3 regions of the Variovorax trehalosi genome follow, and region 3 is predicted to be linked to each of the others. Evidence: riboswitches for the same ligand, from Rfam matches in the RefSeq annotation. Region 3 holds a riboswitch; each other region holds the start of a gene.

Region 1 (9,546 bases), on a different contig from region 3:
GTGCTGCCCGGCATGCCGACCACCGTGTTCATCCTGATGGCTGCGTGGGCCGCCGCGCGCAGCTCGCCGCGCCTGCATGCGTGGCTGCGCAATCACCGCATCTTCGGCCCGCTGCTGCGCAACTGGGAGAACGGCCGCACCGTGAGCCGACGTGCGAAGTGGAGCGCGACCATCACCATGGCCGCCTGCGCAGTCATCGTCTCGTTCACGGCCCATCGCGTGTGGATGGCCGTGTTGGCCATCGGCTGCATGGCGGTGGTGCTGACGTGGCTCTGGTCGAGGCCGTTGCCGCCATCGCCGCCACAGTGAATGGCGGCGATGCAGTGCTTCGTCGCATATTGAGTTGAGCTCCGAAATCGACGAAGCTGTTGCAATGGACGAGCCCACCGCCCCCCCGACGCGCCCCCGGATCTATCTCGCAGGCCCGGACGTTTTCCGTCCGGATGCCAGGGACCATTTCGTGCGGCTCAAGGTCGCGTGCGACGCATTGGGCCTGGCGGCACTGCTGCCCGCCGACGGCGAAGAAGAGCCTTCGCCCGACGCGCTGGAGAAGCGCATCTACGAAGCCAACATGCAGCGCCTTCGCGGCGCAGACGGTGTGGTGGCGAACCTCTCGTCCTTCAGGGGCCTGGAGCCGGATTCGGGCACGGTGTTCGAGGTTGGCGCGGCGGTGGCGCTGGGGATTCCCGTCGTGGCTTATGGCGTGCCTGAGGGCAGCTACGCGGACCGTGCGCGTGCCACGTTGCCCTGCACGCATGACGCGAACGGTGTGCTGCGCGAGAGCGGCACCGGCATCGCGGTCGAAGACTTCGGCCAGCCATTGAATCTCATGCTGGCTTGCTCGATCCACATCGAGGCGACGCCCGAGGCGGCGCTGCAGAAGATGGCCTTGGTGCTGGCCGCGCTGCGTCAGTAAGGCGGCGCCTTGCGCGCCCGCTGTGCACGCGCAGCCTCGGTCCACCACGCCAGATCATCCGCAAATCGAGGGAAGGCGCGCTCCAGCGCTTCGCCCGCCTTGCCGGTCGGTTGGCCGCCTTCATCCAGCGTCTGCGAAATCGGCCCCACCGCCAGCGTGCTCGACACCACCACCATCCCCATTTCCGACAGGATCGAGTGCCAGATCGTCCCCGAGCGCACGCCGGAGAACCGTCCCGCCGAATAGCTCGCGACCGCAGCGGGCCGCCAGAACCACTCTTCGAGAAAGTGGTCCGTCAGGTTCTTAAGGCCGGGCTGCGGCCCCCAGTTGTATTCGCCGGTCACGAAGATGAAGGCGTCCGCCGTGCGGATCTTTTCCGCCAGCGCTTCCATGGCCGCGGGCGCCGTGCCCTTCGGATATTCCTTGTACATGCGGTCGAGCATCGGCAGGTCGACGGCCTTGGCATCGATCAGCTCCGCCTCGTCGCCTCGTGCAGCGAGGCCCCTCACGATGTAGTCGGCGAGCCGCACACCCATGCGGTCGGAGCGGTACGAGCCATAGAACACCAGGATCCTGTCAGCCATCGTTGAGCCTCTTGAGTCGTCAGCGCTTGCAGTCGCCACCGACGGACACCGTGCCGTCCCTGCATTCGGTCAGGATGTCGTCGTCTTCAGGCGATTGGGCGGGCGCCGGAACCGCCGCGGGGGCCGATCCTCCGCCCTCGCGCTGGTAGACGATCTTCCTGGTGCCCAGTTCGCAACTGCCCACCACCTGGCCAGCCGCCGGCGCGTTGGCGTCGACGACGAGCACCGCGAACCGCGTGACACCCGCTGCGCCGATCTTCGCTTCGATCTGCGCGCGCAGGGCTTCACAGCTCTCGGCGGCGTGGGCTGCCCCGGCCGTTGCGATGCACGCGATGGAAATCAACCAGAGTTTCATGAATGGCCTGCCTTTCGCAGCGTGGTTGACGGACGAGCAGTCTAGCCCCGTGTCGTGCGCGGCTGCTCCATCGCGAGCGTCGAGTTCACGAAGCCTAGCCTGGCGAAGAACGCCGGCGCGCCGTCCCTGCCTGCGCGCAAGACCCACGTGATGTTCTCCTCGGCGCCCACGATGTGCTCGACGAGCGCACGGCCGATGCCACGCCCGCGAAACGGCGCCGCGACGACCACCATCGACAGGTAGCCGTTCGAGAGGCCATCGGTGAGGGCGCGGGCGAATCCGGCGATTTCTCCATCGAGCACGGCGACCCACGCGTGCTGCGATGCGGCCACCAGCCTGGCGAGATAGGCCTCGTCCGGAATCCGGTGCGCCCATCCGTTGGCCGCCAGCAGTCGATAGACAGCGTCGAGGTCCGAAGCGGTGATTTCGCGGATTTGCATTTCGTCTCCTCGGTCCGGGTTTCCGGGGCGCCAGCGATGAGCCCCACAAGCGACAACGGCCTGCCGCGTGTGCGGCAGGCCGTTATCGAGGCATGCATCCGACTTCAGTGAAGCGAGGACGCGGCCTTCTATCTCGTCATCAGGCTTGCGCCGCGGCCAGCACCGAGTTCAGCGTCGCGCTCGGGCGCATCACCGTCTCGAACTTGACCGGGTCGGCCAGGTAGTAGCCGCCGATGTCGACCGGCTTGCCCTGCACGGCCGCGAGTTCGTCGACGATCTTCTTTTCATTGGCGCTCAGCGTCTCGGCCAGCTTCTTGAACTTGGATTGCAGCGCCGTGTCGTCGGTCTGCGCGGCCAGTTCCTGTGCCCAATACATGGCCAGGTAGAACTGGCTGCCGCGGTTGTCCAACTGGCCGGTCTTGGGCGACGGGTTCTTGTTGTTGTCCAGCAGCTTGCCGGTGGCGGCGTCGAGCGTCTTGGCCAGGATCTTGGCCTGCGCGTTGCCGGTCTTCAGGCCCAGGTCTTCCAGGCTCACGGCCAGCGCGAGGAATTCGCCCAGCGAATCCCAGCGCAGGTGGTTCTCTTCGACCAGCTGCTGCACGTGCTTGGGGGCCGAGCCGCCCGCGCCGGTCTCGTACAGGCCGCCGCCGGCCATGAGCGGCACGATCGACAGCATCTTGGCCGAGGTGCCCAGTTCCATGATGGGGAACAGGTCGGTGAGGTAGTCGCGCAGGATGTTGCCGGTGGCGCTGATGGTGTCCAGGCCGCGCACGACGCGCTCCAGCGTGTAACGCATGGCGCGCACCTGGCTCATGATCTGGATGTCCAGGCCCGAGGTGTTGTGCTCGTGCAGGTACATCTTGACCTTGGTGATCAGCTGCGCCTCGTGCGGGCGGTAGGCGTCGAGCCAGAACACCACCGGCATGCCGGAGTTGCGCGCGCGCGTGACGGCCAGCTTCACCCAGTCGCGGATCGCGGCGTCCTTGACCTGGCACATGCGCCAGATGTCGCCTTGCTCCACGTCCTCGCTCATCAGCACTTCGCCGGTGTCCAGGTCGGTGATGTTGGCAACGCCGTCTTCGGGGATCTCGAAGGTCTTGTCGTGCGAGCCGTACTCCTCGGCCTTCTGCGCCATCAGGCCGACGTTGGGCACGGTGCCCATGGTCTTGGGATCGAAGGCGCCGTGCCACTTGCAGAAGTTGATGATCTCCTGGTAGATGCGGGCGAAGGTCGATTCGGGCATCACCGCCTTGACGTCCTTCAGGCGGCCGTCGGCGCCCCACATCTTGCCGCCGTTGCGGATCATCGCGGGCATCGAGGCGTCCACGATCACGTCGTTGGGCGAATGGAAATTGGTGATGCCCTTGGCCGAGTCGACCATGGCCAGTTCGGGGCGGTGCTCGTGGCAGGCGTGCAGGTCGCGCTTGATCTCGTCCTGCGTGCTCTGCGGCAGCGTGGCGATCTTGTTGTACAGATCGACCATGCCGTTGTTGACGTTGATGCCCAGCTCGTCGAACAGCTTGCCGTGTTTCTCGAAGGCTTCCTTGTAGAAGATCTTCACGCAGTGGCCGAACACGATGGGGTGCGAGACCTTCATCATGGTGGCCTTGACGTGCAGCGAGAACATGACGCCGGTCTTGTGCGCGTCCTCGATTTCCTTTTCATAGAAGGCCAGGAGTGCCTTCTTGCTCATGAACATGGAGTCGATGACTTCGCGGTCGAGCAGCGCGACCTTGGACTTGAGCACGACGGTCTTGCCGCTCTTGGTCAAGAGTTCCATCTTGACGTTGCGCGCGCGGTCCAGGGTCATGGACTTTTCGCCGTGATAGAAGTCGCCGCCGTGCATGTGCGAGACGTGCGAGCGCGAGGCCTGGCTCCAGTCGGCCATGCTGTGCGGGTTCTTGCGGGCGTATTCCTTCACCGCGTTGGGCGCGCGGCGGTCGGAGTTGCCCTCGCGCAGCACCGGGTTCACCGCGCTGCCGGTGCACTTGTTGTAGCGCGCGCGGATGTCCTTGTCCTCGTCGGTGGTCGGGTTCTCGGGGTAATCGGGGATCTTGTAGCCCTTGTCCTGCAGCTCCTTGATGGCCGACTTGAGCTGGGACACCGAGGCGCTGATGTTGGGCAGCTTGATGATGTTGGCTTCGGGCTTGAGCGTGAGCTTGCCCAGTTCGGCCAGGTTGTCGGGCACCTTCTGCGCGTCGCTCAGGAATTCGGGGAATTCGCCCAGGACGCGGGCGGCCACCGAGATGTCGCTCGTGGTGACGTCGATGCCGGCCGGGGCCGTGAAGGCGCGCACGATGGGGAGGAACGCGTAGGTCGCCAGGAGGGGCGCCTCGTCGGTCAGGGTGTAGACGATGGTGGGTTGCTTCGTGCTCATGCGCTTGCTTCCGTAAAGCTGAGGGGGTCGGGGTGGCGGGAACTCCCGCCGAAGACTCCGGCGGGATCTGACCGCCGGAATCCGCGATTGTCGCCGGGCGGCGACCCGCCCGGACAGCCGGCGGGGTTATCTCCCCGCGCAAGGCTCTGTCAATGGAGGGGCAGCTCGATCGTGGCGGCCAGCGGAACCTCGTCGATCCGCGCGGCGCTGGCGACGAGGAGGGCACGGCCCGGCTGGCCTGCCAGGTCGGCCAGTGCGCTCCAGAGGCAGCGCACCGAGCCGGCGTCCAGCGCCGCGGTCGGCTCGTCCAGCAGCACCAGCGGGCGGCCCGAGGCGAGGGCGACGGCCAGCCACACCTTGCGCTTCGAACCCGTGGAGAGCATGTACATCGGCTTGTCGAGGTGCGGGGGCAGCGAAAAGCCCTCTACCAGGGCCTGCCAGAGGTCTTCGTCGAAGTCGGCGTCGCTTTCGCGGAGGGTTGCGGTGCAGGCTCGCGCGGTGACCTGGTCGAAGCGGTCGGTGGCCGGGTCGACGAAGAACACGTTGCGGCGGTAGCCCTCGGGCGAGGCGTGGAGGCTCGTGCCTCCGACCGTCAATTGGCCTTTGGTCGCCGGCAGCACGCCCGCGATCACCTGGAGCAGCGCCGACTTGCCGGCGCCGGTGTCGCCGTACAGCAGGGTGACGCCGGGGCCGATGGAGGCGTTCCAGCCGGCGGCAATCGCGGGCTGGTCGGGGTAGGCGAAGCCGATGTCCTGAAGACGGAGGACGGGTAGGGGCGAGGGTGCATTGTTCACGAGGCGAGGTTTTACCTCATCGAATGCGTGGCCGAGTGGCACGTAATCTGCTTGAAGGAAAGTCATCCAGGAGAAATGCCGGCTCGATGCTTCGAGTTAGTGCATTACCGAAGGCGATAGCCCAGAACGCTCAGGTCCCAAGACTGGATATTTACTAACGCTGGAGAGCGTTGCCCGGAGCCGGTAGAGGTTCCGAGGGCAGCCGCCGAAGGGGCAAGCCATGCGCGATGGGCGCGCATGGTGAATCTCTCAGGCCAAAGGACAGCAAGGGCACTCGCGCTACGGCGCGGGCTGCCCTTGTTCGCTTCTGGAGCCTTGTTGTCATGACTTCCATTTCGAACGCCTCGTGCACCACGGTCATCGGCTTTGCCATGGCAGTGCATGCGCGTGGCCGAAGCCTTGCATTCCTTCTTTCTTTTTTCAACCGGAGAACCGACATGCTGTCCAAGAGAAACCTGATGAAAACCATCCTCGCAGGCGCGGTGTTCGCGGCCGCTGCGGCATCGAGCCTTGCGCAGGATGCGGGCAAGGTGCTGCGCCTGGTGCCGCAGTCCGACCTGAAGATCCTCGACCCGATCTGGACCACCGCCTTCGTCACGCGCAACCACGGCTACATGGTCTATGACACGCTCTTCGGCGTGGACGAGCGGGGCAAGGTGCTGCCGCAGATGGTCGACAAATACACGACCAGCGCCGACGGCAAGACCTGGAACTTCACGCTGCGCAAGGGCCTTGCCTTCCATGACGGCAAGCCCGTCACCTCGGACGACGTGCTCGCCTCCCTCAAGCGATGGGGCCAGCGCGACGGCCTGGGCCAGAAGATGTTCACCGCGCTCGACAAGGCCGAGACCGTCGACGCCAACAGCTTCAGGCTGGTCTTCAAGGAGCCCTTCGGCATGGTGCTCGATGCGCTGAGCAAGCCTTCGTCGAACCCGCCTTTCATCATGCCGGCGCGCGTGGCCGCCACGCCGGCCGACAAGCAGATCGACGACGCCACCGGCTCTGGCCCCTACATCTTCAAGAAGGACGAATACCGCCCCGGCGAAAAGATCGTCTACCTGAAGAACACCAAGTACGTGCCGCGCACCGAGGCGCCTTCCGGCACGGCCGGGGGCAAGAACGTGTACGTCGACCGCATGGAGTGGATCGTGCTGAAGGACGCGCAGACGCAAGCCAATGCGCTGGCCAACGGCGAGGTCGACATGATCGAGTGGGTGCCCTCCGAGCAGTACACCGCGCTCAAGAACAACCCCGCCGTCACGCTCGACAGCCCCGTCTCGAAGGGCTCGTTCGCGCTGCACCTGAACCACCTGATTCCGCCCTTCGACAACCCGAAGATCGCGCAGGCCGCCTTCATGGCCATCAACCAGGAGGCGCTGATGCGCGCCCAGTTGGTGCACAAGGAACTGTACAACAGCTGCGCCTCCATCTACCCCTGCGGCTCGGCCTTCGCGTCCGACAAGACCGGCTACTTCACCGGCAAGCCGCAGTTCGAGAAAGCCAAGGCGCTGCTCAAGGAGGCAGGCTACGACGGCAAGCCCGTGGTGCTGATGTACCCGGCCGACTTCGCGGTGCTCAACAAGTTTCCGCCGGTGATGGCGCAACTGCTCAAACAGGCCGGCTTCAACGTCGACATGCAGTCGATGGACTGGCCCACGCTGGTCACGCGCCGCGCCAAGAAAGACCCGGTCGACAAGGGCGGCTGGAACCTCTTCATCACCGGCTGGGGCATTGCCGACAACATGAACCCGATGTTCTTCGCGCCGCTGACCGGCAATGGCGAGAAGGGTTGGTTCGGCTGGGCCACCGACGACAAGCTGGAACAACTCAAGTCCGACTTCCTCGCGAGCGCCGACGAACCGAAGCGCAAGGAACTGGCCACGGCCATCCAGCAGCGCGTGTACGACACCGGCATCTATGCGCCCATCGGCGAATACAAGCCGCTCACGGCCTACCGCAAGGGCGTGGTGAGCGGCGTGGTGCGCTCGCCGGTCGGCGTGTTCTGGAACCTGAAGAAGAACTGAGACAGCTGGAATCAGGGAGTCACCCATGCTGCTCTTTCTTGCACGTCGCATTCTCTCGACCGTTCCGGTGCTCGTCATCGTCGCGCTGATCGTGTTCCTGATGCTGCGGCTCGCGCCCGGCGACCCGGCTGCCGCCATCGTGGGCGACAGCGGCACCAGCGAGAACATCGCCCGGGTGCGCGAGCAACTGGGGCTCAACCAGTCGCTGCCGGTGCAGTTCTTCCACTGGAGCGTGCAACTGCTGCAGGGCAACCTGGGCGAGTCGTACTTCATGAAGAAAACGGTGGTGGAGCTGATCGGCCAGCGCATCGAGGCCACCGTGTCGCTCGCGGCGGTGACGCTGGTGGCGACCATCCTCATCGCGGTGCCGCTCGGCGTGATCGCCGCGTGGCGCCACGGCGGCTGGCTCGACCGCATGCTCATGGGCTTCTCGGTCATGGGCTTTTCCATACCGGCCTTCGTGATCGGCTACGTGCTCATCTGGATATTCGCGCTGCACCTGCAGTGGCTCCCGGTGCAGGGCTACCAGCGGCTGAGCCAGGGGCCTTTGTTGTGGATCAAGCACCTGATCCTGCCGTCGATCACGCTGTCGATCATCTACGTGGCGCTGATCGCGCGCGTCACGCGCGCGGCCGTGGCCGAGGCGATGACCGAGGACTACATCCGCACCGCGCGCGCCAAGGGCATCTCGGAAACACGACTGCTGATGCGCCACGCGCTCGCCAACGCGGCGATTCCCATCGTCACGGTCATCGGCATCGGCATCGCGCTCCTGATCGGCGGCGTGGTGGTCACCGAAACGGTGTTCGCCATTCCGGGGCTGGGGCAGCTCACGGTCGATGCGGTGCTGTCGCGCGACTTTCCGTTGATCCAGGGCATCACGCTGTTCTTCTCCGTCATCTACGTGCTCATCAATCTGCTGATCGATGTGAGCTACCTGGTGTTCGATCCGCGCATCCGCTATTGAACGAAGTGAACGAAGACACCATGACCGATTCAACCCTTCCGCTTGCGGTCGCAACAGCTGCGGCGGACATCGTCATCGAGCCGCTGGCGCCGCCCAGGCGCCGCTCGCTGCTCAAGCGCATCCTGGCCGACTGGTCGGTGCGCGTGGGCGGCAGCGTGCTGCTCTTCCTGGTCCTGATGTCGCTCTTGGCGCCGTGGCTGGGCACCATCGACCCCACGGCCATCGATCCCGGCAGCGGCAACCTCCTGCCCGGCACGCGCGGCGAGTTCAACAGCCTGGCCGGCGACACCTTCGAGCATCTGTTCGTCATGGGCACGGACAGCCTCGGGCGCGACATCTGGAGTCGCACGCTCTACGGCGCGCGCGTGTCGCTCACGGTCGGCATCGCGGTGGCCGCGCTCGCCGTGGCGCTCGGCATGCTCGTCGGGCTGCTGGGCGGGTACTTTCGCCGCATCGACGGCGTGATCATGCGGCTGATGGACGGCGTGATGGCCATTCCCGGCATCCTGTTCGCGATCAGTCTCGTGGCGCTGTTCGGCGGCACGCTGCTCACCGTGGTGGTGGCCATCGCGGTGCCCGAGATTCCGCGCGTGGCGCGGCTGGTGCGCTCGGTGGTGCTCACAGTGCGCGAAGAGCCGTATGTGGAGGCGGCCATTGCGCTCGACACACCCACCTGGAAGATTCTCACGCGGCACATCCTGCCCAATGCCATTGCGCCGCTGATCATCCAGGCGACCTACGTGTGTGCCTCGGCGATCCTGGTGGAGGCCATCCTGTCCTTCCTCGGCGTGGGCCTGCCGGCGGACATGGCGACCTGGGGAAACATCATGGCGGAGGGCCGCGCGCAGTTCAACCAGTACCCGCACAACGTGCTGTTCCCGGGCATCTTCCTGGCGCTCACCGTGCTGGCCGTGAACATCCTGGGCGACGGGCTGCGCGACACGCTCGACCCCAAGTTCAACAAGCGCGGAGGCTGACCATGACCATGACGCAGGCCCCCGTACTTTCAGTTCGCGACCTCGCCATCGCATTGCCGCGTGGCGGCGACCGACCGCATGCGGTCGACAAGGTTTCCTTCGACGTGCCGCC
Region 2 (9,546 bases), on a different contig from region 3:
TACAACGGCATGGTGCTGATCGCCGAGACGGTCGATCCGGCCAAGGCGGCGACGGTGTACGCCAAGCTCTATCCGCTGTTCCAGAAGGCGTATGAAGAGCTGGGCTTTCCGGGACGCTACTTCAACGACCGGCTCATCGCGGTGATCGACCACCTGCTGCAGGCGCCCGAGCCGAGTGGCCCGGTGCAGGTGCGGCTGGTCGAGGTGAAGGGCGACGTGCCCTCGACGCGGCCGTGGGTGCGCTACGAGTACGTCGATCCGAAGCTGGAGGCGATGTCCTCGGGCCAGAAGATCATGGTGCGCATGGGGCCGGAGAACGAGCGCAAGGTGAAGGCCAGCCTGCGCGGTTTCCGCCAGCAGATCGCCACGGGCGAACTGGCTAAGAAGAAACAGCCCTGAACGCTGATCGGGTCTGATCCGGCGCGCTGTGTAGGCGCGGGCCGATTGCGCGCGGCGCCGGGGCCGGGGACTATCGGTTCTCAAATTACGAGGACAAGCATATGAACCCGATGAGCGTCGACCTCTACCAGAGTGCCACCGATCCGGAGAAATTCCTCGCGCTGCCCACGGGCGTCGATCCCGCGGAACTCATGGGCCCGATGACCTTCGACCGCGACTACGCGCAGGTCAAGCGGTACCAGGCGGCTTTCGAATTCAATCCGTCCGAAAGCTACGCGGGCGTCAACGCCGCGAAGATCGCAGCGGACATCCTGACGGTGAGGTGGGCGATCTATCGCCGTGATGCCTGACCGCAGGGGCGCGGTCGCCATGGCGAAGAAGAAGCCGCCGTAACCGGTCACGGCCCTGGCCGCGGCCTTTGTTCCAGCGGGGACACTGGCGCGCCGCCTTCGTTCCTAGAGTTGCGTGCTTCGAGACAAGACACGCAACGAGGGAAAAAAATGAAGGCGATCATCCGGGCCGCGACACTGTGCGCGGCGGCACTGTTCGGTGCTGCGCTCTCTGCGCAGGCAGCAACGGTCCAGCAGCTTTCGGTGCAGTCGCCGGTGGCCGATCCGTTGGCGCAAGGCACCGCCGGCACCAAGGTCGCATTCACGCTCTTCCTGCCCGATCGCCAACCGGAAGGCGGCTACCCGCTGGTGCTGCATGCGAGCGGCTTCGGCCTCGGGCGCCTGCAGGCCATGCCGCCGCGCGACACCGACCCGTCAGCAAGCTACTGGTCGCGGCTCGATCGCCTGGTGCCCACGCTGGTGGAACGTGGCTATGCCGTCATCAGCTTCGACCACCGCGGCCACGGCGACAGCGGCGGCGACAGCCGCATCATGGACCCCGAGGCCGAGATCGCCGATATCCGCAGCCTCGTCGACTGGGCGGAACGCGAACTGCCGCTGCGCAAGGGCGCCGATGGCCGCGCGCGCATAGGGACCATCGGCGGCTCCTACGGTGGCGGCTACCAGATGCAGCTCGCGCAGCGGGAGCCGCGCATCACCGCCGTGATTCCATCGATGACCTGGTACGACCTGCAGCACGCGCTCGCGCCGCAAGGTGTGTTGAAGGAAGGCTTCGTGCAGTTCGAATGCTTCATGGCCCAGCGCGGCAAGGTGCGCGACGGCGGCCTGCTGCGGCCGCTGTGCGACACGGCGCCCAGGCCGGGCGCCTGGGCATGGAACGACCTGGGCGCCGACGCGGCGCGGCTGCGCGACGCGTACCAAGCCCACGGCCCCTCGGGCGCAAGCTGGGCCGGGCAGCCGGTGCGGCGTGTCGACGCACTGGTCGTGCAGGCCAGCGAAGACGTGCTGTTCGACATGGAGGAGGGCCTGCGCAACTGGCGTTACCTGAAATCCGGTGGCGGCGACGTGCGGCTCATGGTGCTGCGCTCCGGCCATGTGAATCCGCGCGCAGGGCAGCGCGACAAGCCGGCGCGCTGCGGCGACGTCGATGCAATGGCGGCCATGGCGACCTGGCTCGACGCCAAGCTGCGGGATGTCGTGGATGCGGGGCTCGCGTCGGTGCCGCGCCTGTGCATCGCGCTGGACGACGGCACCGCCTACACGGGCACGGCGCCTGTCGCGGCGCAGGTCGGCGCAGCGCTTCCGCTGACCGACGTGCCCGCGACGACAGCGGGCCCCCGGTTCGTTCCGCTGTCCGTCGATGCGCTGGCGCGCCAGGGCGCCGGTGCCGTGCTGGCCGGTGTGCCCGAGGCCGAGCTCGAGGTGCAGGGCAAGGCCGGTCCCGGCGTGGCACTGGTCGGCCTTGCACTGCGGCGGCGCGGCGGCGAAGTGGTGTTGCTGTCCGACCAGGTGGTGCCCGTGCCGCCAGGCCGCCAGCGCATCGCGCTCGGTGGCGTGGCCGCGCGCATGCAGCCGGGCGACGAGCTGGGCGTGGCGTTGTTCGCGACGCACCCGCAGTATGTATGGGCGCCCGCGTCCACCTCGGGCGCACCGGTGGCCGGCATCGTTGCCGGCAACGCCTACGCAGTCTCGGGCCGCATGTGGCTGCCGCTCGCCACCGATGCGCTGCCGCAGTAGGTGCGCAGCGCATCGAGCTGCGTCAGCGTGACGACCTGGTAGCCGAGTTCGACGAGCCCTTCGGATTCGAGTTGCCGCAGGGCCGCGTTCAGCCGCGGGCGCGACATGTTGCAGTAGCTCGCCAGCTCGGCCTGCGACACGCGCAGCTCCAGCGAGCGCGGCGGAAAGGCCGAGGGGCTGAACAGCAGGGCCAGGATCTGTGCCACCTTGGCGATGGGCTCCAGCGTGCGGTCCGACAGCGTGACGGCCATCGATTGCGTGAGCCGTTCGCTCATCAGCCGCAGCACGAAGCGGTTGAACGCGGGGTTGGTGTCGAGCAGATGGAAGAACGCGGCCTTGGGCAGCTTGATGACCACCGCTTCGGACAGTGTCACCGCGTCGCAGAAGCGCGGTGCGTCCTGCAGCAGCTCGACCTCGCCGACCCAGCTGAAGGCCTGTCCCATGAAGGTCACGGCCTTGCCCGAGGCCGAGGTGGTGCACAGCTTCATGCTGCCGCGCCCCATGCCGATCCAATGCTCGGCGGGGCCGCCGCGGTGCCAGATGGCCTGGCCCGCGGCGAGTTCGACAAAGCGCAGTTGCGGCAGCAATGCCGCGCCTTCGTCGTCGCTCAGCGTGTGGGCCCACACGCAGCCGCGCCAGCGCGACTTGAGCGAGGCGACCTCGTCCGCGTTCATGGGCGCCTCGGGCGTCTCAGGCCTCTTCGGTTTCCTTGTAGTCGCCCACCGGCACGCAGCTGCAGAACAGGTTGCGGTCGCCGTACACGTTGTCCACGCGGCCGATCGGCGGCCAGTACTTGGCCAGCTTGAGTTCGGCCAGCGGGAACGCGCCGAGTTCGCGCGAGTACGGGTGGCTCCACTCCGTGCCGAGCAGGCTGGCCGCGGTGTGCGGTGCGTGCTTGAGCGGGTTGTCTTCCTTGGGCCACACGCCTTCTTCGATGCGGCGGATCTCGCCGCGGATCGCGATCATCGCGTCGATGAAGCGGTCGAGTTCGGCCAGCGGTTCGCTCTCGGTGGGCTCCACCATCAGCGTGCCGGGCACGGGGAAGCTCAGCGTGGGCGCGTGGAAGCCGTAGTCGATGAGGCGCTTGGCGACGTCTTCGGCGGTGACGCCGCTGGTGTCCTTGAGCGGGCGCAGGTCCAGGATGCATTCGTGCGCGACATGCCCGTTGGGGCTTGCGTACAGCGTGGGGTAGTGGTCCTTCAGGCGCGCGCTGATGTAGTTGGCGCTCAGGATCGCGGTCTCGGTCGCGGCCTGCAGGCCCTTGGCGCCCATCATGCGGCAATACATCCAGCTGATCGGCAGCACGGCCGCGTTGCCCAGCGGCGCGGCTGAAACGGCGCCGACGCCGTTCGATGCGACGCCGGCCGTCGCATGGCCCGGCAGGTACGGCACGAGGTCTTCGACCACGCAGACCGGACCCACGCCCGGCCCGCCGCCGCCGTGCGGAATGCAGAAGGTCTTGTGCAGGTTCAGGTGGCTCACGTCGCCGCCGAATTCGCCCGGTGCGGCCACGCCGACCAGCGCGTTCATGTTGGCGCCGTCCACGTACACGCGGCCGCCGTGTTCGTGCACGAGCTCACAGAGCTCCTTCACGCGCGTCTCGAACACGCCGTGCGTGCTGGGGTAGGTGATCATCACCGCGGCCAGGTGGGCGCTGTGCTTCTCGCAGGCGCGCTTCAGGTCGTCCATGTCGACGTTGCCCTGCGCGTCACAGGCCGTCACCACCACCTGCAGGCCCACCATCTGGGCGCTCGCGGGGTTGGTGCCGTGGGCCGACGAGGGAATCAAGCAGATGTTGCGGTGGCCCTGGCCCTTGGCTTCATGGAACGAGCGGATGGCCAGCAGGCCCGCGTACTCGCCCTGCGAGCCCGCGTTCGGCTGCAGGCTGATGCCCGCGTAGCCGGTCGCTTCGCACAGCCATGCGCGCAGTTGCGCATCGAGCTGCGCGTAGCCCAGCTGCTGCTCGGCGGGCGCGAAAGGGTGGATGTTCGCAAACTCGGGCCAGGTGATCGGGATCATCTCGCTGGTCGCGTTGAGCTTCATCGTGCAGCTGCCCAGCGGGATCATGCTGCGGTCGAGCGCGAGGTCCTTGTCCGAGAGGCTGCGGATGTAGCGCAGCATCGCGGTCTCGCTCTTGTGCGTGTTGAACACCGGATGCGTGAGGAAGGCGCTGCTGCGGCGCAGGTCTTCGGGAATCAGCGGCGTGGTGTGGGTGGCCAGGTCGTCGAAGCGCGGCATCGCGGTGCCGGCGGGAACGAACAGCGCCCACAGGGTTTCGATGTCGGCGCGCGTCGTGGTCTCGTCCAGCGAGATGCCCAGGTGCTGCTGCAGCCGCTGGCGCAGGTTGACGCCGCCGGCCTGCGCGCGCTCGATGATCGCGGCGGTGTCGTCGCCGGTGCGGATCGTGAGCGAGTCGAATGCGGTGGTGTTGACCGGCTCGCGGCCCATCTGCGACAGGCCCTTCGAGAGGATCGCCGTGAGCGCCGCCACGCGCTGCGCGATGCGCGTGAGCCCGTCGGGCCCGTGGTACACGGCGTACATGCTGGCCACGACGGCCGGCAGCACCTGCGCGGTACAGATGTTGGAGGTGGCCTTCTCGCGGCGGATGTGCTGCTCGCGCGTTTGCAGCGCGAGGCGGTAGGCGGGTTGGCCGTGGCTGTCGACGCTCACGCCGACGAGGCGGCCCGGCAGCGAGCGCTTGAACGAATCGCGGCAGGCCAGGTACGCGGCGTGCGGGCCGCCGTTGCACAGCGGCATGCCGAAGCGCTGCGTGGTGCCGCAGACGATGTCGGCATCCCATTCGCCGGGGGGCGCGAGCAGCGTCAGCGCGAGCAGGTCGGCCGCCACGCAGAAGGCGGCGTCGCATTGGTGGGCGTGGCCCGCGAGCGGACGCAGGTCGTGCACATGGCCGGTGGTGGCGGGGTACTGCGCGAGCACGCCGAAGAATTCGCCGCTCACCATGAGGTGCGGCAACGTCTCGGAGGCGGTGCTCACCTTGACCTCGATGCCCAGCGGCGCGGCGCGCGTCTTGATGACCTCGATGGTCTGCGGATGGCAGTCGCCCGAGACCAGGAACACGTTGCTCTTGCTTTTCACGCTGCGCTTGGCGAGCGTCATCGCCTCGGCCGCGGCCGTGGCTTCGTCCAGCATCGACGCGTTGGCGATGGCCATGCCCGTGAGGTCGCACACCATCGTCTGGAAGTTGAGGAGCGCCTCCATGCGGCCCTGCGAAATCTCGGCCTGGTAGGGCGTGTAGGCGGTGTACCAGGCGGGGTTCTCCAGCACGTTGCGCAAGATCACGCCCGGCGTGTGCGTGCCGTAGTAGCCCTGGCCGATGAAGCTCTTAAACACCTTGTTCTTCGACGCCATCGCCTTCAGCTCGGCCAGCGCCTCGGCCTCGGTCACCGGTGCGGGCAGGCGCATCGGCTTCGCACGGCGGATGGCCGCGGGCACGATGCCGTCGATGAGCTCCGCCCGCGTTTCCGAGCCGATCACCGGCAGCATGCGTGCCTCGTCCGCCGCATCGATGCCGATGTGGCGGGCGAGGAATTCTTCGGCGTTCTCTAGTTCTTGCAAAGAGGGAAGGGCGGGAATCGGCATGGCGGTGAAGGCTTGAGGAGAAGAAGGAAAGGCGGGGGAACGCGGTGGATCAGGATTCGGCTGCGAACTTGTCGTAAGAAGCGGCGTCGAGCAAGGCGTCGAACTGCGCGGGCTCGCTCAGCTTGACCTTGAAGAACCAGCCGCTGGCCAGCGGGTCGCTGTTGGCGAGCGACGGGTCGGCGCGCAGCGCTTCGTTCACTTCGGTGATCTCGCCCGAGACGGGCATGAACACATCGGCCGCGGCCTTCACCGATTCGACGACACCGGCGACTTCGCCCTGCGCGAAGGTCTTGCCGACTTCGGGCAGGTCGACGAACACGACGTCGCCCAGCGCGTCCTGCGCGTGCACGGTGATGCCGACGGTGGCAGCGCCGCCTTCGGCCGAGACCCACTCATGGTCCTTGGTGTACTTGATGCTCATGGGAAAACTCCTCGTGGAAAAAATTGAATAAGTGGCAGAGCCTAGCCGCGGTAGTAGCGGGTCGGCACAAAGGGCATGGTCGAGACTTCCATCGGCACCGGCTTGCCGCGCACGATGGCCTGCACGCGCGTGCCGGGCTCGGAGAACGCGGTGGCCACGTAGCCCATCGCGACGCAACGGTCGGCACTCGGGCCGAGCAGGCCGCTGGTGACGATGCCGATGTCCTGGCCTTCGAAGGATTGCAGCACCGTGCCGTCGCGCACCGGAATGCGTTCCAGCGCGACGAGGCCGACGCGCTTGCGCTTGAGGGTGTCGTGGTCGGTGTGGCCGGCCGCGCCTGCGGTGGTGGCAGCGAGCTGGGCGAGGATCTTTGCCGCGCCCGGGAAACCGCCTTCGCGCGCACCGCCCGCACGGCGCACCTTCTGCATCGCCCAGTTGAGCGAGGCTTCGACGGGCGTGGTGGTGGTGTCGATGTCGTTGCCGTAGAGGCAGAGGCCCGCTTCCAGCCGCAGCGAGTTGCGCGCGCCCAGGCCGATGGGCTTGACCTCGGGCTGCGCCAGCAGCAGGCGGGCGAGGGCGTCGGCATCCTTGCCGGCCACGGAGATTTCGAAGCCGTCCTCACCCGTGTAGCCGCTGCGCGTGACGAAGGCCGGGATGCCGCCGATCTGCACCGCACCGCCCGTCATGAACACGAAGCGCTCGATGCCGGGCGAAAGGCGCGCCAGCGTGGCTGCGGCCTGCGGGCCCTGCAGCGCGAGCAGCGCGTGGTCGGGCAGGGGCTGCACCTCGCAGCGCGTGCCGATCTTCTGCTGGATGTGCGCGATGTCCGCCGCCTTGCAGGCGCCGTTCACGATCACGAAGATCGAGCCGTGGCCCTCGTTGAAGAACATCAGGTCGTCCAGGATGCCGCCCTCGTCGTTCAGCAGCAGGCCGTAGCGCTGCTTGCCGGCGGGCAGGTCGATCACGTCGACGGGCATCAGGGTTTCGAAGGCGGCGGCGGCGTCGGGGCCGACCAGGCGCAGCTGGCCCATGTGGGAAATATCGAAAAGGCCGGCCGCATCGCGCGTGTGCTTGTGCTCGGCCATCAAACCGGAGGGGTACTGCACGGGCATCGAATAGCCGGCGAAGGGCACCATGCGGGCACCGAGCTCCACGTGGAGGTCGTACAGCGGTGTCTTGAGAAGTTGGGCGTCGGAAGCGGGAGAAGTCACCGGAGGCACTCCAAAGGGGCAGTCGAAATCCATGGCTGCAACGCCACGGGCCACCCCTGCTGTCCGCTTTACCTGAGAGATTCGCCCCACGATCGGGGTTTGCTCCTTCGGTGGGCCGGTGCAATGCAAGCATGCAACGGCCTCTCTCCAGCAAGGAAACGCCGGTGTGAACCGGCGCCTTGTCAGTCCTTTTGCCTGAGCGTTCGGGGATCCCCTGCGCCTTCGGCGGCCCCGTCGCGCGGGGCTCTCTCCTGACCCTGCCGAGTGTAGTGGACGAATCGCCCGACGTCGGAGCTCAAGACGTTTGCGCGGGATTTCGGTGTCATCAGTGCGGTGCGGCAAAACCGCACCAAGGCTTGGACAAATCCGTCTGGTGAGCCTCTTCTTTTGGCACTAGCATATTGGGCACATCAACACATCCCCAAAGGAACGCAAAGAATGACAGATGCCAGAAATATGAGCTTCGCGGATATCCAGAAGCGCATCCAGGAAATGGACGATGAACGGGCCCAACTGGAACTGGCATTGCAGGCCAAGCGCGGAGAAGAATTGAAGGTGCTGGCCGATGCCTATGCGAAGAAACTCGAAGCAGCCGGCTTCAGCATTGCGGAGGGCAAATCCGCGCTCGACCCCTACGACAAATCGGAAGCAAAACGTACGCGTTCACCCAATGGCAGTCGTGTATCGGAAGCCAAGGCCTATGTGAAGGGCACCGTCTACAAGGATCCCAATTCCAGCGCGACCTGGACAGGCGGAACAAAAGGCCGGCAACCACCGTGGCTCATCGCCGCGCTCGAAGGCGCGCCGGACAAGAGCAAGGCCTACGAAAAGCTCGCGGCAGGTGGCGACCACGTTAATAACGGCTGATGGCATTCAATGCCAAGTTTTGCAGCCATCACGCCGGCGATCATTGCCGGCGACGTCGACGCAGTTCATCATTTTTTCAAACATGATCTGAATGGAAATGCAAAAGCCGTGGACATATGTGGAGATACCTTGCTGCATATTGCTGCCCGCCACAACAAGACCACGGAAGTTCGTGCGATAGAGGTTTTGCTGATTGCTCATTGCCGGGTTGAGTTCAGCACGCCAAACAGGAGTGGAATTTGCGCCCGGGATATGCCGGATCAAATGAACGAGGCCAATGTCTCGAACAATGACCGATATCGCGAGATATTCAACGACCGTCTGGAATGGGTCATGGTGGACGATGGTCCGCCCGAGAAAGTAGAAATCAAATCCAGAAAAATCTGACCGAATCTTCACGGTGTCCGGGAGATGCCAGATCGTCAGAAGTGGAAGCGCAGATGCAGCGTCAATGCACCACTTCCGCCGGCGGCAGCAGCCGCTCGATGCGCTCGCGCAGCGATTCGGCCCGCTCGGCGCCGGCCGTCTTCTCGATTTCGCTGAGCATCAGCGCAGCAATGGTCAGCATCGCCTCGCGGTCGCGGGCTTCGCGCAGGGCGTCGCGCATCTGCAGGGCGAACTTCGGGTCGCGCCGCACGAACATGCGCTCGCAGATGTCGAACAGGAACATCCGCGTGGTGGCCAGCGAGCGCTTGCCGTCGAAGTTGTCGGCCGTGGTCGTGAGCTGGATCGGGTTGGCCGCGGGCACCGGCTCGGGCGGGGCGCTCGCCGTGGGCGGCTGCGCCGATGGGGCCGCGGCGGGCGCCGCGACAGGCGCGGCCGGCCGCGCGTCCTGCAGATACCCCTTGCTCACCAGCGCCAGGATCGCCTGCTCCGCCTCGATGCGGTTCGCGAACAGCGGGCTGAAATCGGTCAGCGAGCGTCGGCCGTCGGCCATCAGCAGCAGGGCGCGTTCACGCTG
Region 3 (9,546 bases):
TGCTCCTGGCCACATTCATCGGCATCTTCGTGTTGACGGGTGCGATCGGCTGGACGCTTCCCTACAAGATCCACACACGCTTCATCTACACGGTCCTGCTGGTCGGGCTGCTCTGCCTGGAGCGCCGCGCAGCGCGCGAGGTGCTGGCGGCGACGTGGCGAGGATGCGCCGAGGCCCTGTCGGGCTCGAAAGTCGCCGCGAACCTCGCGCTCGTCATCCTCATCGCCTCGCTGTCCGTCGCATGGCGGCCGAACGTCTTCTACGACGACCTTGCCTACCACTCGATGCTGCCGACACAGCTGATCCATCTGAGCTTCTACCGGTTCGACGTGGCGACCCAGATCTGGGCGGTCGCGCCCTGGGCCTCCGACATCGTTCATGCGGTGGTGAGCGTGCTGGCCGGCACGGAGTCCCGCGGGGCAGTCAACATCGGGTGGTCCTGGCTCGCCTGCTGCGCGCTCTGGCGGCTCGGCGCACTCATCGGACTGAACGACAGGTGGAAATGGCTGAGCATTGCGCTCTATGCGAGTCAGCCCTACATCAGCGGCCTCTTCGGGACCGCGCAGGTGGAGAACGAGCTCGTTCCCCTCACTCTGGCACTGGCCATCCTCTGCGTGCGGATCTGCAGGGACAAGGACCCGAATGCGATCTACGCGGTCGTGATCCTTGCCGGGCTGTTCGCCGCGCTGAAGGCGTCGCAGGCATTGGTGATCGCGCCGCTGCTTCTGGTCTGCGCGCCTGCGCTGCTCAAGGCCAACCCGCGCAAGCTGGTGGTCGCCGTGGCCATTGCCCTCGTTTTCTGCGCGTCCAGCTACGTCTACGCCTGGTTTCTCACCGGCAACCCGCTGCTGCCCCTTTTGAACGCCTACTTCAAGTCGCCGTTCTTCCCGGTCGCGAATTTTCATGACGCGCGCTGGTCGCAAGGTCTGAACTGGCGCAGCCTCTGGGACCTCACGTTCGCGACACAAAGGTACCAGGAGGTCGAGGCCGGCGGCGCGGGACTGTCGGTGCTGGCGCTGAGCATCCCGCTGCTCGCGACGCTGGCCACGCCGGCGCTGCGCCGCACGACCCTCTGGTTGCTGCTCGCGCTCGTCGGCATGTTCGCAGCGATCCAGTACCTGCGCTACATCGCGCCGCTGCTGGTCGTTTCGATCCCGATCGCGCTGTTCGCCGTGCAACGGCACTTGGCGCCGAAAGTCGCGACGGGCGCCATCGTCCTCCTGGTCCTTGCCAACCTGGTGCTCATTCCGGCATCGATCTACCTGCCAGGGGAGAAGCTGCTCCAGGGGCAACTTCGCTCCCTGGTCAAGAAATCGAACGGCGATCCGAACGAACAGACGCTTCGAACCTTCGCCTTCGAGGCCATCGCCGCCGCGCATCTGCTGAAGGATCCCACCGATGCAAGGGGCGTCTTCCTTGCCGACAAGGAGCGCCCCTTCACCGCGCCGTTCGCGGGCCGCGCCTTTGCCCAGAGCTGGTACGACACCTACTTCTCGACAGCGGGTGCCAATGCGGACGCCGACCTCACGGGCGAGCGCTGGAAGCAGCTTCTGTCGCACCACGGCATCGGCTTCGTGCTCGCGAAAAACGATCCGGCTGATCGCCCCGCGTTGCGGACCGTGCTGCGCGCAGAGGCCGAGCCCACCCTCGTGGGCCCGACCCATACGCTCTATTGCCTGTGCAAGCCGCAGCCCACGGCCGCCGGCGACGCGCTCTACAAGACCCGGGACCTGAGCGCCCGGCTCAGGCTGTTCTGAAAGCCATGCGGCAACTCTTCCTCTTCGGCGTGATCGGCGTGACGCAACTCGTCGCCGACACGCTGATCTTCTACCTGCTGCTCAAGCTGTCGGTCACACCGTGGATCGCGAACTCTCTCTCCCGGTTCCTCGCGCTTCTGCTCGGGTTTGCGCTGAACGGCGCCATCACGTTCAGGCAGCCCGACAACACGGCATCGACCTCCAAGAAGAGCTTCGTCCGCCTGCTGGTCCTGTGGCTGGTGCTGACCCTGGTGAGTTCGGAGCTGGTCACGCTGGCAAGCCACCATGTCTCCGACCATCGATTGCTTGCGGCCAAGCTCGGGATCGAGCTGGTGCTGGCGTTCGTCTCGTTCTTCATTTCAAAGACCTGGGTCTACCGATGACGCCATCACCGAACGCCGTCTCACCCTCCATCGCCGTCGTCATCCCGTGTTACCGCTCGGGCGAACTGGCCCTCGATGTGGTCCGGCGCATCGGCCCGGAAGTCGGCTGGATCTTCGTCGTCGATGACTGCTGCCCGGTCCAGACCGGCCAAACGGTGCAGGCGCACAGCACCGACCCGCGGGTCACCGTGCTTTTCCACAGCGAGAACCTGGGCGTGGGCGGCGCGGTGATCACCGGCTATATCGCGGCGATGAAGACGGGCGCATCGGTCGTCGTCAAGATCGACGGCGACGGGCAGATGGCACCGGAACGCATCCCGCAGCTTTGCAGCCCGATCCTTTCGGGGCAGGCAGACTACGTGAAAGGCAACCGCTTCCATATCGCCGGCGGTGTGGCCGCGATGCCACCGCTTCGCCTCATCGGGAACGTCGCGCTCTCGTTCATCACCAAGGCGTCCAGCGGCTACTGGCAACTGTTCGATCCGACCAATGGATACACCGCGATCCACACCCGGGTGCTGGCCGAACTGGACACGGAAAAGATCGCGAAGCGCTACTTCTTCGAGTCCGACATGCTGTTCCGGCTGAACCTGTTGCGGGCGGTGGTTTCCGAGATGCCGATGAAGGCCGCCTACGACGGCGAGCCGTCGAGCCTGAGTCCGGCGAAGGTGATCGCGCCGTTCCTGAAGGGCAACACGCGCAACTTCTTCAAGCGCGTGCTCTACCGCTATTTCGTCTCGGATTTTTCGCTCGCCTCGCTGGAGCTGGTGTGCGCGGTGCCGCTGCTGGCGTTCGGCATCCTCTATGGCGCCGAGCATCTGCTCTCGAACCGCATCAGCGGTGGCGTGGCCTCCGCCGGGACGGTGATGGCGTCGGCCCTGCCGATCATCCTGGGGTTCCAGTTGCTGCTGTCGTGGCTCAACTACGACGTGTCGAGCCAGCCTACGCAGGCCCTGCACCCGCAGTTGCCGCCGCTGACGGACGATGCACGACAAGAAGCGCAGCGCCCGCCGGCGCCGCACTGATCGATCAGTCGAACAGCGAGGCGTTCGCCAGCAGCGACGCCGCGGCGTCCTTGCCCGACAACTGCGGCTCGACGCCGGTCGCGGGCCATTCGATGGCCAGCTGCGGGTCGTTCCAGACAATCGCGCGCTCGTGGGCGGGCGCGTAGTAGTCGGTGGTCTTGTAGAGGAATTCCGCGGTCTCGCTCAGCACCAGGAAACCGTGGGCGAATCCGGCCGGCACCCAGAGCTGCTTGTGGTTGTCTTCGTTCAGCTCGACACCCACCCATTTGCCAAAAGTCGGCGACGACTTGCGGATGTCAACGGCCACGTCGAACACCGCACCACGCACCACCCGCACGAGTTTTCCCTGCGGCTGCTGGATCTGGTAGTGCAGCCCCCGCAGCACACCCTTGGCCGATCGCGAATGGTTGTCCTGCACGAAGTCGACATGCTTGCCGATCGCTTCGTCGAAGGCCTTCTGGTTGAAGCTCTCGAAGAAGAAGCCCCGTGCGTCGCCGAACACCTTGGGTTCGATCACGATCACTTCGGGGATTGCGGTGGGCGTGGCCTTCATGAACGCACCTCGTCGTTCAGCAGGTGCTTGAGGTACTTGCCGTAGCCGCTCTTTTCCAGCGGCGCCGCGAGCTTCTCAAGCTGCTCGGTCGAGATGAAACCATTGCGCCATGCGATTTCTTCGGGGCAGGCGATCTTCAGGCCTTGACGATGCTCGAGCGTTGCAATGAACTGTCCGGCTTCCAGCAGGCTGTCGTGCGTGCCGGTGTCCAGCCACGCATAGCCGCGCTGCATGATCTGCACATTCAGCTGGTCGAGGTCGAGGTACGCCTGGTTGACCGCGGTGATCTCGAGTTCGCCGCGCGCGCTGGGCTTCACGGCCTTGGCGATGTCGACGACCTGGTTGTCGTAGAAGTAGAGGCCCGTGACCGCATAGCTGCTCTTGGGCTTGAGCGGCTTCTCTTCGATGCTGCTCGCCCGGCCCTTGGCATCGAAGGCCACCACGCCGTAGCGCTCGGGGTCGTGCACGTGGTAGGCGAACACCGTCGCACCCGAGGTCTTGGCATCCGCATCGGCCAGGAGGTGGGCGAAGTCATGGCCATAGAAGATGTTGTCCCCCAGCACCAGCGCGCTCGGGTCATTCCCCACGAACTTGTCCCCGATGATGAACGCCTGCGCCAGACCATCCGGGCTCGGCTGCACCGCGTACTGCAGGTTCATGCCCCACTGGCTGCCGTCGCCCAGCAGTTGCTGGAAGCGCGGCGTGTCCTGCGGCGTGCTGATGATCAGGATGTCGCGCATGCCGCCGAGCATCAGGGTGCTCAGCGGGTAATAGATCATCGGCTTGTCGTACACCGGCAGCAGCTGCTTGCTGAGCGCCAGCGTCGCGGGATGCAGACGGGTGCCCGAGCCACCGGCGAGGATGATGCCTTTGCGTTGCGTCGTCTTGGTCATGGGGTGTTCGTGTCTCTCTTGCTCTGCGGATATCAAAAGGTTTCGCGCAACATGCGGGCGACACCGGACTGCCACTCGGGCAGCACGAGGCCGAAGGTCGATTGCAGCTTGGTCGTGTCCAGACGCGAGTTGTGCGGCCGCGTGGCCGGCGTCGGGAATGCAGTGGTCGGCACAGGCTCGACCGCTTCGGGGCCGGCCTTGAGTTCCACGCCCGCCGCCTTCGCCTGCTCGATCACGAAGCGCGCATAGCCATGCCATGTGGTCACGCCACCGGCCACTGCGTGATAGAGCCCGGCTTTGGACGGGTTCTGCAGCGTCGCGCGAATCGCATGCGCGGTGATGTCCGCCAGCAGCTCGGCGCCGGTGGGCGCGCCGAACTGGTCGTCGATGACCGTGAGCTTGTCGCGCTCCTTGGCGATGCGCAGCATCGTTTTCGCGAAGTTGCCGCCGCGTGCCGCATAGACCCAGCTGGTGCGAAAGATCAGGTGCTTTGCGCAGTGCTGAGCCACCAGCTGCTCGCCTTCGAGCTTGGTGCTGCCATAGACGCTGAGCGGCCCGGTCGCGTCGTCTTCCTTCCAGGGCTTGCTGCCACTGCCGTCGAAGACGTAGTCGGTCGAGTAGTGAACCATCAGCGCGCCGATCTGCTGCGCGGCCTCGGCCACCACGCCGGGCGAGGTGGCGTTGAGCTTGCGCGCGAACTCGGGCTCGCTCTCGGCCTTGTCGACCGCGGTGTGCGCCGCGGCATTGACGATGACGTCGGGGCGCACCTTCAGCACCGTCTCGGCCAGTTGCTCGGGGCGGCTGAAGTCGGCGTTGAAGTCGGTGCTGTCGAAATCGAGCGCCACCAGTTCGCCCAGAGGCGCGAGGCTGCGCTGCAGCTCCCAGCCGACCTGTCCGCCCTTGCCCAGCAGCAGCAGCTTCATGCAGAGGCCTTCGCCGGTGCGGCGTCGTATTGCTTCTCGACCCACTCGCGGTACGCGCCGCTTTGCACGTTGCGCACCCACTCGCCGTTCGCGAGATACCACTCGACCGTCTTGCGGATGCCGCTGTCGAAGGTCTCGGCGGGCTTCCAGCCGAGTTCGCGCTCGAGCTTGCGCGCGTCGATGGCGTAGCGGCGGTCGTGGCCGGGGCGGTCGGTCACGTAGGTGATCTGTTCCTTGTACGGCTTGCCGCCGGCCTTGGGGCTCAGCTCGTCGAGCAGCGCGCAGACGGTGTTGACGATCTCGATGTTGGGCTTCTCGTTCCAGCCGCCCACGTTGTAGGTCTCGCCGAGCTTGCCGGCTTCGAGCACGCGGCGGATGGCGCTGCAGTGGTCCTTCACGTAGAGCCAGTCGCGCACCTGCATGCCGTCGCCGTACACGGGCAGCGGCTTGCCGGCCAGGGCGTTGACGATCATCAGGGGAATGAGCTTCTCGGGGAAATGGAACGGCCCGTAGTTGTTCGAGCAGTTGGTGGTGACCACCGGCAGGCCGTAGGTGTGGTGCCAGGCGCGCACGAGGTGGTCGCTGGCGGCCTTGCTGGCCGAGTAGGGGCTGTTGGGCTCGTACTTGTTCTCTTCGGTGAAGGCCGGGTCGGTCTTGGAAAGCGAGCCGTAGACCTCGTCGGTCGACACGTGCAGGAAGCGGAAGGCCGCCTTCTGGTCGGCGGGCAGCGCATTCCAGAAACCGCGTACGGATTCGAGCAGGCGGAAGGTGCCCAGCACATTGGTCTGCACGAAGTCTTCGGGGCCGTGGATCGAGCGGTCGACGTGCGATTCGGCCGCGAAGTTGACCACGGCACGCGGCTTGTGCTCGGCCAGCAGGCGGTCGAGCAGCGCGCTGTCGCCGATGTCGCCCTGCACGAAGATGTGCTTCGGGTTGTCCTTGAGGGACGCGAGCGTCTCGAGGTTGCCCGCGTAGGTCAGCTTGTCGAGATTCACGACCGGTTCATCGCTCTGTGCGAGCCAGTCGAGTACGAAATTGGCGCCAATGAAGCCTGCGCCGCCGGTTACCAGGATCATGAGGTCCCCTGTTGTTGTCGAACGATCGCCGTCCGGCGAATGAACGGATGATTATCCCATCGGCCCAAGGGGCCGAACCCCGGGGTTGGCGCATCGCCGGTACCCACCTACAATCGCCCCCACTGCAGGAGAGCGGGCCACCCCGGTGGCCCTACCGAAGGCGCAAACTCCCATAAACGCTCAGGTCGGCCCGAACAGGGGGTCAGTACTGCATCACATCAAACGCCGTCTGGAGAGCCATCGCACCCGCAGGGATCGCGATGCACCGAAGGAGCAAACCCGTTGCAAAAGTGCAACAGGTGAATCTCTCAGGTACCGAGGACAGGGGGAGCGGCAACTTGGACGGCGGGCGTCCGGTTGCTTGCTATTGAATCAATAGCACACCACGCCCGCCATTCAAGCGCTGCACCTCAAAGGTACTTGCAATGCGCGTGATCGTTCTTGGCGCCGGCCTGCTCGGCGTGACCTCGGCTTACTACCTCCAGCAACTCGGCCACGAAGTGACCGTGATCGACCGGCAGGCCACCCCGGCCGCCGAAACCAGCTTCGCCAACGGCGGGCAGATCTCGGTGAGCCACGCCGAACCGTGGGCCAATCCCAGCGCACCGCTCAAGGTTCTGCAGTGGCTGGGCAAGGAAGACGCGCCGCTGCTCTTTCGCATCCGCGCCGACATGCGCCAGTGGCTCTGGGGCCTGCAGTTTCTGCGCGAATGCACGCCGGCGCGCACGAGGCACAACATCGAACAGATCGTGCGCCTGGGCACCTACAGCCGCGACATGCTGCAGCAGTTACGCCGCGACACGGGCCTCAGCTACGACCAGCGCACCCAGGGCATCCTGCATTTCTATACGACGCAGAAGGAGTTCGACGGCGCCCTCGCGCCCGCCGAGCAGATGCGCGCCCTCGGTTGCGAACGGCTGGTGATCTCGGCTGACGAGGCGGTGAAGATCGAGCCCGCCCTCGCCCACATCCGCCCCCAGCTGGCCGGCGCCACCTACACGGCTGAAGACGAATCGGGAGACGCCAACCGCTTCGCGCGCGAACTGGTCGGCCTCGCGGCCGCGGCCGGCGTGAAGTTCCTCATGAGCCACACGGTGACCGCGCTGCGCGAAGCCGGCGGCAGCATCGACCACGTCGAGGCGACCGACAACGAAGGCCGCTTCCAGCGCATCCGCGGCGACGCCTTCGTGCTGGCGATGGGTTCGCTCAGCCCGCTGTATGCGGCGCCGCTGGGCATCCGCCTGCCGATCTATCCGGCCAAGGGCTACTCGGTGACGCTGCCCGTCAAGGACGCCTCGAAGGCGCACCAGGTCTCGCTGACCGACGACGAGTTCAAGCTCGTGTTCTCGCGCTACACGTCCGAATCGGGCGATCGCCTCCGCATCGCCGGCACGGCCGAGCTCAACGGCTACGACCGCGACCTGAACCGCGTGCGCTGCGAAGCCATCGTGCGGCGCGTGGAGGAACTGTTCCCCGGCGCCGGCGACACCGAGCAGGCCCAGTTCTGGACGGGCCTGCGCCCCGCGACGCCGAGCAACGTGCCGATGATCGGCAAGACGAAGCTGCCGAACCTGTACCTGAACACCGGCCACGGCACGCTCGGCTGGACGCACGCCTGCGGCTCGGGCAAGTCGATCGCGCGGATCGTGAGCGGGCTTGTGCCGGAGGTGGATTTCGCGTTCACGGGCATGCTGGCGCCGCAGCCGCGCGTGCTGCAAGCAGCCTGATCGCGACCCGTCAATCCTTGCTGGTGAACACCGTCAAAACGCCGGTGTAGCCATACAGGTGATGCCGGGCGATTTCGCCCGCGGCGAAGAAGCCGACCAGCGGCACATCGCCCAGCGCGTGGCGCACGATCTGCAGCTCGGCGCCGGGCGCGCCGAAGTGCGGACCACCGCGCCCTGAACAGCTCACATACACCGCGCCCGCGATGCGGCGCGCGGGGTGAGGCGCCGCCTCCGCTTCGCCGGCGGCCACGGCACGGGCGGTGGCCAGCGTCTGTTCTTCGGGCTCCAGCTCTTCGCGAATCTCCGCGCAGATGCGCATCAGGTCCGCCCGCGCGGCCTGCGCATTGCGGCGGCAGAAAGTCAGCCGCATCCCAGCCTCGGCCGTGTCGGCGATCGCGATGCCGCGGCGCGTCGGGTCCAGGCCGATGATGTGGCGCACCAGCACGTCGGCGCCCAGGTCGCCGGTGCGGCGCACGCCGTCGCTGCCCGCGTCGGCCAGGCCCACCAGCGTGTTGCGCACCGCGTCGATGGCCTCCTGCGGGCGGTCGAGCGAGACCTGCAGGTCGGCCAGCAGCACGTCGAGCGCGGGCTCGCCGTCGAGCTTGAGCAGGAGGTTGCCGTCGGCCTCGGTGATCTCGCGCTCGCGCACGCCCGAGCGCAGCGGCTGGCAGCCCTGGGTGACGCGCGACACCAGCCGCACGCCCTCGCCGAACACCACGCCCGACAGGCCGCCCGAGAACACGCCCCCGGCCGCGCCATGGCCGCGGATGTTGCCGTTGCCGCCCACCGCGAATTGCAGCGCGCCGCCGCGACCTGAGGAGAGCCCACCGAAGAGATAGCCGGTGTCGACGCGGCCGGCCATCTCGCCGATCAGCTCGGTGAGGTCGGGCGTCGCGGGGTCGGCGTGGACGAGCGCGGTGTGCGCTTCGAACCCGCTCATCTCCGAATTGCTCAGCGGCGCCACGCCCGAAAACACGCGGTACTGGTCGCTCGGCAGCGCGCAGAGCATGAGGCTCATGCCCGGCTCGTCGAAATATTCGGCGTTGTTGGCCGAAACGCCGATGCCGACCGTTCCCGACCAGTCGGTCACCTCGGGCAGCTCGGCGCTCAGGTGATCGAGGATCTCCTGCGCCTCGGCCGCGTAGTGGTCGGTGATGTAGAGCAGCCCGAGCGTTGGCGACGACGCGTAGTCGGGCAGGGCCATCTGCG

Evidence for each region. Region 3 has a riboswitch for glycine ahead of ACSFA7_RS18670 (D-amino acid dehydrogenase). Riboswitches for the same ligand answer to the same signal wherever they lie in the genome.
Region 1: it holds a riboswitch for glycine, as region 3 does, so the genes downstream of both, ACSFA7_RS23740 (ABC transporter substrate-binding protein) here and ACSFA7_RS18670 (D-amino acid dehydrogenase) in region 3, are expected to answer to the same signal.
Region 2: it holds a riboswitch for glycine, as region 3 does, so the genes downstream of both, gcvT (glycine cleavage system aminomethyltransferase GcvT) here and ACSFA7_RS18670 (D-amino acid dehydrogenase) in region 3, are expected to answer to the same signal.

The regions. Positions count from the first base shown of each region.
Region 1 is NZ_JBPJZG010000006.1:379,113-388,658, reverse strand. It holds gene ACSFA7_RS23775 (YbaN family protein) at 1-309, shown strand, start outside; gene ACSFA7_RS23770 (nucleoside 2-deoxyribosyltransferase) at 374-916, shown strand; gene ACSFA7_RS23765 (NADPH-dependent FMN reductase) at 910-1,500, opposite strand; gene ACSFA7_RS23760 (DUF1161 domain-containing protein) at 1,520-1,855, opposite strand; gene ACSFA7_RS23755 (GNAT family N-acetyltransferase) at 1,897-2,295, opposite strand; gene ACSFA7_RS23750 (NADP-dependent isocitrate dehydrogenase) at 2,435-4,672, opposite strand; gene ACSFA7_RS23745 (ABC transporter ATP-binding protein) at 4,822-5,466, opposite strand; glycine riboswitch at 5,617-5,741, shown strand; gene ACSFA7_RS23740 (ABC transporter substrate-binding protein) at 5,904-7,490, shown strand; gene ACSFA7_RS23735 (ABC transporter permease) at 7,516-8,457, shown strand; gene ACSFA7_RS23730 (ABC transporter permease) at 8,478-9,434, shown strand; gene ACSFA7_RS23725 (ABC transporter ATP-binding protein) at 9,437-9,546, shown strand, end outside.
Region 2 is NZ_JBPJZG010000001.1:589,583-599,128, forward strand. It holds gene ACSFA7_RS02770 (DUF3014 domain-containing protein) at 1-399, shown strand, start outside; gene ACSFA7_RS02775 (hypothetical protein) at 501-749, shown strand; gene ACSFA7_RS02780 (alpha/beta fold hydrolase) at 900-2,486, shown strand; gene ACSFA7_RS02785 (Crp/Fnr family transcriptional regulator) at 2,429-3,160, opposite strand; gene gcvP (aminomethyl-transferring glycine dehydrogenase) at 3,177-6,086, opposite strand; gene gcvH (glycine cleavage system protein GcvH) at 6,136-6,507, opposite strand; gene gcvT (glycine cleavage system aminomethyltransferase GcvT) at 6,549-7,718, opposite strand; glycine riboswitch at 7,768-7,879, opposite strand; glycine riboswitch at 7,900-7,974, opposite strand; gene ACSFA7_RS02805 (hypothetical protein) at 8,157-8,585, shown strand; gene ACSFA7_RS02810 (ankyrin repeat domain-containing protein) at 8,595-8,972, shown strand; gene ACSFA7_RS02815 (hypothetical protein) at 9,034-9,546, opposite strand, start outside.
Region 3 is NZ_JBPJZG010000004.1:682,792-692,337, reverse strand. It holds gene ACSFA7_RS18705 (hypothetical protein) at 1-1,757, shown strand, start outside; gene ACSFA7_RS18700 (GtrA family protein) at 1,763-2,140, shown strand; gene ACSFA7_RS18695 (glycosyltransferase family 2 protein) at 2,137-3,165, shown strand; gene rfbC (dTDP-4-dehydrorhamnose 3,5-epimerase) at 3,170-3,718, opposite strand; gene rfbA (glucose-1-phosphate thymidylyltransferase RfbA) at 3,715-4,611, opposite strand; gene rfbD (dTDP-4-dehydrorhamnose reductase) at 4,644-5,534, opposite strand; gene rfbB (dTDP-glucose 4,6-dehydratase) at 5,531-6,610, opposite strand; glycine riboswitch at 6,726-6,818, shown strand; glycine riboswitch at 6,830-6,945, shown strand; gene ACSFA7_RS18670 (D-amino acid dehydrogenase) at 7,036-8,337, shown strand; gene ACSFA7_RS18665 (FIST signal transduction protein) at 8,348-9,546, opposite strand, start outside.